DNA from 2 places in the Hydrogenophaga sp. T66 genome. Region 2 is predicted to be linked to the other one. Evidence: predicted binding sites of a transcription regulator. Region 2 holds the regulator's gene; the other holds the start of a gene.
What was found. The regulator FNR, encoded in region 2, switches genes on or off when oxygen is low (the NO sensors DNR and NnrR bind a similar motif). The targets are predictions, from matches to a motif close to TTGATNNNNATCAA.

Region 1 (3,398 bases), 570 kb from region 2:
CCTGATTGCCGCGCTGCACGTCCCGCCGCAAGACAACTCGTCGATGGACGGCTACGCCGTGCGTTGCGCCGATGTCAGCGCCCCGGGGGTGGTCCTGCCGGTGAGCCAGCGCATTCCCGCCGGCCACGCCGGCCAGCCGCTGGAGCCCGGCACCTGCGCGCGGATCTTCACCGGCGCGCCGCTGCCCGCCGGTGCCGACGCGGTCGTGATGCAGGAAGACACGCGCGAGGTCGGCGGCGACCTGCACGCGGTGCACATCGATGCCGTGCCCACGCTGGGCCAGTGGGTCCGCCGGGCTGGCGAGGACGTGCAGCGCGGCAGCGTGATCCTGCCGCGCGGCCACCGCCTGCAGGCGTCCAGCCTCGGCCTTGCCGCCAGCCTGGGACAGTCGCACGTCACGGTCGCCCGCCGCCCGCGCGTGGCGCTGTTTTCGACCGGCGATGAGCTGGTGATGCCGGGTGAGGTGCCGCCCGAGGCGATGAAGCCCGGCGCCATCTACAACAGCAACCGGTTTTTCCTGCGCGAGCTGTTGCACCGTTTCGGCTGCGAGGTGAGCGACCTGGGCATCGTGCCCGACCGGCGAGACGCCACCCTCGCCGCGCTGAAGACCGCGGCCGACCACCACGATCTCATCCTCACCAGCGGGGGCGTCTCCGTGGGCGAGGAAGACCACATCAAGCCCGCCGTGCAGGCGCTGGGCTCGCTCGATTTGTGGCAGATCGCCATGAAGCCCGGCAAGCCGTTTGCCTATGGCACCGTGCGCCGGGATGCGGGTGCCGGGGCCGCCGCCGGCTCCGTCAGCCATTTCATCGGTCTGCCAGGCAATCCGGTGTCGAGCTACGTGACCTTCTTGCTGCTCGTTCGGCCGGTGTTGCTGCGGCTGCAGGGGGTGCTGGACACGGCGGTGCTGGGACTGCCGCCGGCGGTACCGCTGCGGGCCGATTTTGCGCTGCCGCGGGCGGACAAGCGCCGCGAGTTTCTGCGCGTGCGGCGCAACGCCAGCGGCGGCGTGGACCTGTTTCCCAACCAGAGTTCCGGCGTGCTCACCTCCGTGGTCTGGGCCGATGGGTTGGTGGACAACCCGTCCGGCCGCACCATTGCCCCCGGCGACGCCGTGAACGTCATTGCCTTGAGCGACCTTCTCGCATGAACATCCAGCTGCGCTATTTCGCCGCCATCCGCGAGGCCGTGGGCACCGGCCATGAAACCTGGACCACCCGCGCGACCACCCTCGGCGGCCTGCGCGACGAGCTGATTGCCCGCGGCGGCCCCCACGCCGAGGCGCTTGCCCGCGGCCGGGCGGTGCGGGTCTCGCTCAACCAGACCATGGCCGACGAAGCCACGCCCTTGCCCGCCGGCGCCGAGGTGGCCTTCTTCCCGCCCGTGACCGGCGGTTGAGCCCCTGTACCCGTTTGGAGCTTGCCATGACCGCCCGCGTCACCATCCAGACCGCCGATTTCGACCTCAGCGACGAGGTGGCCCGATTGCGCGCGCAGGATCGCGGCGTGGGTGCGGTGTGCAGCTTTGTGGGCACCGTGCGTGACCGCAACGACGGTCAAACCGTCAGTGCCATGGAGCTCGAACACTACCCGGGCATGACGGAGAAGGCCATCGAGGCCATGATCGACGAGGCCTTCCGCCGCTTCGACATCCTGGGCGCCCGGGTGATCCATCGCGTGGGTCTGCTGCAGCCGCTCGATCAGATCGTGCTCGTGGTCGTGACCTCGGCCCACCGCGGCCAAAGCTTCCAGGCCTGCGAGTTCCTGATGGATTACCTCAAGACCCAGGCGCCGTTCTGGAAGAAGGAAGACACACCGGCCGGCGCGCGTTGGGTCGATGCCCGGGTCAGCGACGATGCGGCCCTGGCCCGCTGGGGCATCCAGGCCGGCAACGCCGGCTGACCGGCTGCCCCGCCGCCTGGCGGGCTTGACGCGGATCAAGCGCGCGGCGTTTCGGGCATGCGCCGCGGCGCGCTGGCCTTGAAAAAACCATGCGCCGGCCCCATCGTTGACCGCATCGGAGGATTCATCCCATGCGACTCGACAAACTCACCACCGCGCTGCAACAAGCCCTGGGCGACGCCCAGAGCCTGGCGCTGGCCAACGACCACGCCTACATCGAGCCGGTGCACGTGCTGCTGGCTTTGCTGCGGCAAACCGACGGGGCGGCGCCTCTGCTTCAGCGCGCCGGCGTCAACGTCAAGGGCCTGAGCACGGCCGCCGAGGCGGCCATGAAGAAGCTGCCTCAGGTGCAAGGCCAGGACGTGACGGTCGGCCAGGACCTCGCCCGCCTGCTGCAGGCGGCCGAAAAGGAAGCGCTCAAGCGGGGCGATGCGTACATCGCCAGCGAGCTGTTCCTGCTGGCCGTGGCCGACCACAAGGGCGATCTGGGGCGGCTGGCCAACGAACATGGCCTGTCGCGCCAGAGCCTGGAGGCGGCGATCGCGGCGGTGCGCGGCGGCGAGTCGGTCAATACGCCAGAGGCCGAAGGGCAGCGCGAGGCCCTGAAGAAATACACGCTCGACCTCACGGAGCGCGCCCGTCAGGGCAAGCTCGATCCGGTGATCGGCCGCGACGACGAAATCCGCCGCGCGATCCAGGTGCTGCAGCGGCGCAGCAAGAACAACCCGGTGCTGATCGGCGAGCCGGGTGTGGGCAAGACGGCCATCGTGGAAGGGCTGGCGCAGCGCATCGTGGCCGGCGAGGTGCCCGACAGCCTGAAGGGCAAGCGCGTGCTGGTGCTCGACATGGCCGGTCTGCTGGCCGGGGCGAAGTACCGCGGCGAGTTTGAGGAACGGCTGAAGGCGGTGCTCAAGGAGGTTTCGCAGGACGAGGGCCGCATCATCCTGTTCATCGACGAGATCCACACCATGGTCGGCGCCGGCAAGGCCGAGGGCGCCATCGACGCGGGCAACATGCTCAAGCCGGCGCTGGCGCGCGGCGAGCTGCATTGCATCGGTGCCACCACGCTCGACGAGTACCGCAAGTACATCGAGAAGGACGCCGCGCTGGAGCGCCGCTTCCAGAAGGTGCTGGTCGATGAGCCCAGCGTCGAAGCCACGATCGCCATCCTGCGTGGCTTGCAGGAACGCTACGAGAAGCACCACAACGTGGACATCACCGACCCGGCCATCGTGGCTGCGGCCGAGCTGAGCCACCGCTACATCACCGACCGTTTCCTCCCCGACAAGGCGATTGACCTGATCGACGAGGCCGCTGCCAAGATCAAGATCGAGCTCGACTCCAAGCCCGAGGCCATGGACAAGCTCGACCGCCGCATGATCCAGCTCAAGATCGAGCGCGAGGCGGTGAAAAAGGAGACCGACGAGGCCTCACAGAAACGCCTGGCGCTCATCGAGGACGAGCTGGTGAAGCTGCAGCGCGAGTACCAGGACCTCG
Region 2 (3,398 bases):
TCCGCAACGGGCTGCAGTACGAATGCATCGGCTGCGGCGCCTGCATCGACGTCTGCAACGAAGTCATGGACAAGGTTGGCTACCCGCGCGGTCTGGTGCGCTACGCCACGCAGAACGGTGTGGCCCAGGGCTGGACCCGATCGCAGATGCTGCGCCGGGCGCTGCGCCCGCGGGTGCTGGTGTATGGCGGCATCCTGCTGGCCATCACCGTGGCGGTGTTCGCCAGCCTGTGGCTGCGCACGCCGCTGAAGGTGGACGTCATCCGCGACCGCGGCGCCCTGGCGCGCGAGGTCGGGGCCGGGCGCATTGAAAACGTCTACCGGCTGCAGATCATGAACGCGACCGAACAGACGCAGCGCCTGCGGGTGAGCGTCGAGGGTCTGCCGGGGATCGCCATCGATCCGGCCACGCCGGTCGAGGTGTTGCCCACCGAGTTGCGCTCAACCGCCGTGCGCGTGCAGATCCCGCCCGGTGTGGCCGCCACTGGCTCGCACCCCATCTCGTTTGACATCCGCGCCGATGGCGACGAACGCCTGAGCGTGCGCGAAGCCTCGACTTTCATCGTGCCGCGTTGAGCGGCTTTCAGGAGCCATCCATGAGCAACACCAACGCCCTGACCCCCGCCATCGCCCCAGCCGAACCCTGGTGGCGCGTGAAAGCGATGTGGCTGGTGGTCGGGGGGCCGGCCGCCGTGGTGGTGGCCTGCATCGCCACCGGCGTGATCGCGGTGAAGCACGCCGATCCGGTGTTGGACAAGGCGGCTTACTCGGCGGAGCTGGAGGCTGCACGCCGCCTGCCGCCCGGCGAGCGCGAGGCGGCCCTGCTGCGCCTGCAGCCGGCCCACCAGGCGCGCAACCACGCAGCGTCGCCCGTGGTGCCGGCGGAGCGGTGAGGTGAATGCCCGGCTGTGGATGGGCATTGGCTGGCCGGCCTTTCTGGTGGCGGGCCTGCTGGAGATGGTGGTGTTCGCCCTCGTCGATCCCGGCGAGCTGCACTGGGGCGGTGAGCCGCTTCCGTTGTCGGCGCAGGCGGTTTACACCCTGGCCTTCTTCGTCTTCTGGGGCTTGTGTCTGGTGGCCTGTGGCCTGACGGCGCTGCTGATGAACACGCCCGCGCCGGACGAACCCCTCACGCGCAGGTCTGCGGATTGACGATGCGCTTGAGCGCTTCGGTGTCCTTGATGTGCACGTAGCGCTGCTTGACTTCGATGATCCCGTCCTCGACAAACTTCGAGAACGTGCGGCTCACGGTTTCGAGCTTCATGCCCAGGTAGCTGCCGATTTCCTCGCGCGTCATGCGCAGGTTGAACTCGGACTGCGAAAAGCCGCGCGCGTGCAGGCGCTGCACGAGATTGAGCAGGAACGCGGCCAGCCGCTCTTCGGCACGCATGCTGCCCAACAGCAGCATCACGCTGTGGTCGCGCACGATTTCCCGGCTCATGATCTTGTGGACGTGGTGCTGCAGCGTGGTGAACTCGCGCGAGAGTTGCTCCACCTGATCGAAGGGCATCACGCAGACCTCGGCGTCCTCCAGCGCAATCGCGTCGCAGGAGTGGCGGTCGTGGACGATGCCGTCCAGGCCAATGATTTCGCCCGTCATCTGAAAGCCGGTGACCTGGTCGCGGCCGTCCGGCGTGGTGATGGTCGTCTTGAAGAACCCCGAACGCACGGCATACAGCGAGGTGAACGGGTCGCCCGCGTTGAACAGCGATGAACCGCGCTTGACGCGCTTGCGCGTGGAGACCACGCGGTCGAGCTTGGTCATTTCATCGGGGTTGAGCCCCATGGGCAGGCACAGCTCGCGCAGGTTGCAACTCGAGCAGGCGACTTTGATGGCGTGGGCGTCCATGGTCGGCAGACAGATGTTCCACCCCCGAGGATACCCCCACCGGTGGGGGCGGCGTCAAATGCCCATGACTTGATCCGCGTCAAGGGAGCGCGTCAGTGGCTGCGTCACAGTGGCAGCCACACCGGAGAAAGCCTTGAGCCACGCCATTCCCGACGACCTGCTGCAGCGTTTTGATGTCCCCGGACCGCGCTACACGTCCTACCCCACCGCCGACCGTTTTGTCGAAGCCTTTGGCGAGCGCGATTACGTGCAGGCGCTGGAGCAGCGCCGCGCGGGTTCGATGTCGCTGCCGCTGTCGATCTACGTGCACATCCCCTTCTGCGAGTCGGTGTGTTACTACTGCGCGTGCAACAAGGTGATCACCAAGCACCATGAGCGCGCCGCGGAGTACCTGCGCTACCTGTCGCGCGAGGTCGAGCTGCAGGTGCAGCACCTCGGCGCGGGTCAGTCGGTCTCTCAGTTGCACCTGGGCGGCGGTACGCCCACCTTCCTCAGCGACGGCGAGCTCGAAGACCTGATGCACATGCTCAAGCGGCACTTTGCGTTCGTGCCGGGCGGCGAGTACTCGGTCGAGGTCGACCCGCGCACGGTCACGACCGAGCGCCTGCAGGCGCTGCATCGGCTGGGCTTCAACCGCCTGAGCTTCGGCGTGCAGGACTTCGATCCGGCGGTGCAAAAGGCGGTCCACCGCATTCAGCCGCCCGAGCAGGTGTTTGCCCTGGTGCAGGACGCCCGCCACATCGGCTTCGAATCGGTCAACGTCGATCTCATCTACGGCCTGCCGCTGCAGACGCCCGAGAGCTTCGCCCGCACGCTGGAGCAGATCAACCGCTTGCGGCCCGACCGGGTGGCCCTGTACGCCTACGCCCACCTGCCGTCGCGCTTCAAGCCCCAGCGGCGCATCGTCGCCGCCGAGTTGCCCAGCCCGGGCGACAAGCTCGCCATGCTCAGCCAGTCACTCGACGCGCTGGGCGATGCGGGTTATGTCTACGTGGGCATGGACCATTTCGCCCTGCCCACCGACGCGCTGGCCGTGGCCAAACGCCAGGGCCGGCTGCACCGCAACTTCCAGGGCTACAGCACCCAGCCCGATTGCGATCTCATCGCGCTCGGCGTGTCGGCGATCGGGCGCATCGGGGCCACCTACAGCCAGAACGCGAAGTCGCTCGACGACTACCGCGATCTGCTCGACCAGGGTCGCCTGCCGATCGTGCGCGGTCTCGCGCTCACGCGCGACGATCTGTTGCGCCGCTCCGTGATCATGTCGCTGATGTGCCAGGGCGAGTTGCTGTTCGAGTCGATCGAGCTGGGTCACTTGATCGATTGCAAGTCTTACTTCGCGCGGGAGCTGGAGCAGCTGCGCGAACTGGAGCAGGCCGGTCTGGTCAAGCTCAGCGACCACGGCGTGCAGGTCACGCCGCGCGGCTGGTACCTCGTGCGGGCGATCGCCATGGTGTTCGACCGCCACCTGCAGGTGGACCAGGACCGGGCGCGCTTCTCCCGCATCATCTGACCGCCCGCGCCCGCGACACCATGCAGACCTCGCTCGC

Region 1: the regulator FNR is predicted to act here: its motif matches at 1,927-1,940, upstream of clpB (ATP-dependent chaperone ClpB).

The regions. Positions count from the first base shown of each region.
Region 1 covers NZ_JBXVVX010000001.1:1,714,609-1,718,006, reverse strand. The annotation lists gene AC2D80_RS07885 (molybdopterin molybdotransferase MoeA) at 1-1,150, shown strand, start outside; gene AC2D80_RS07880 (MoaD/ThiS family protein) at 1,147-1,398, shown strand; gene AC2D80_RS07875 (molybdenum cofactor biosynthesis protein MoaE) at 1,425-1,901, shown strand; gene clpB (ATP-dependent chaperone ClpB) at 2,033-3,398, shown strand, end outside.
Region 2 covers NZ_JBXVVX010000001.1:1,141,204-1,144,601, forward strand. The annotation lists gene ccoG (cytochrome c oxidase accessory protein CcoG) at 1-575, shown strand, start outside; gene AC2D80_RS05355 (nitrogen fixation protein FixH) at 596-892, shown strand; gene AC2D80_RS05360 (hypothetical protein) at 894-1,151, shown strand; gene fnr (fumarate/nitrate reduction transcriptional regulator Fnr) at 1,129-1,848, opposite strand; gene hemN (oxygen-independent coproporphyrinogen III oxidase) at 1,982-3,361, shown strand; gene AC2D80_RS05375 (sulfite exporter TauE/SafE family protein) at 3,382-3,398, shown strand, end outside.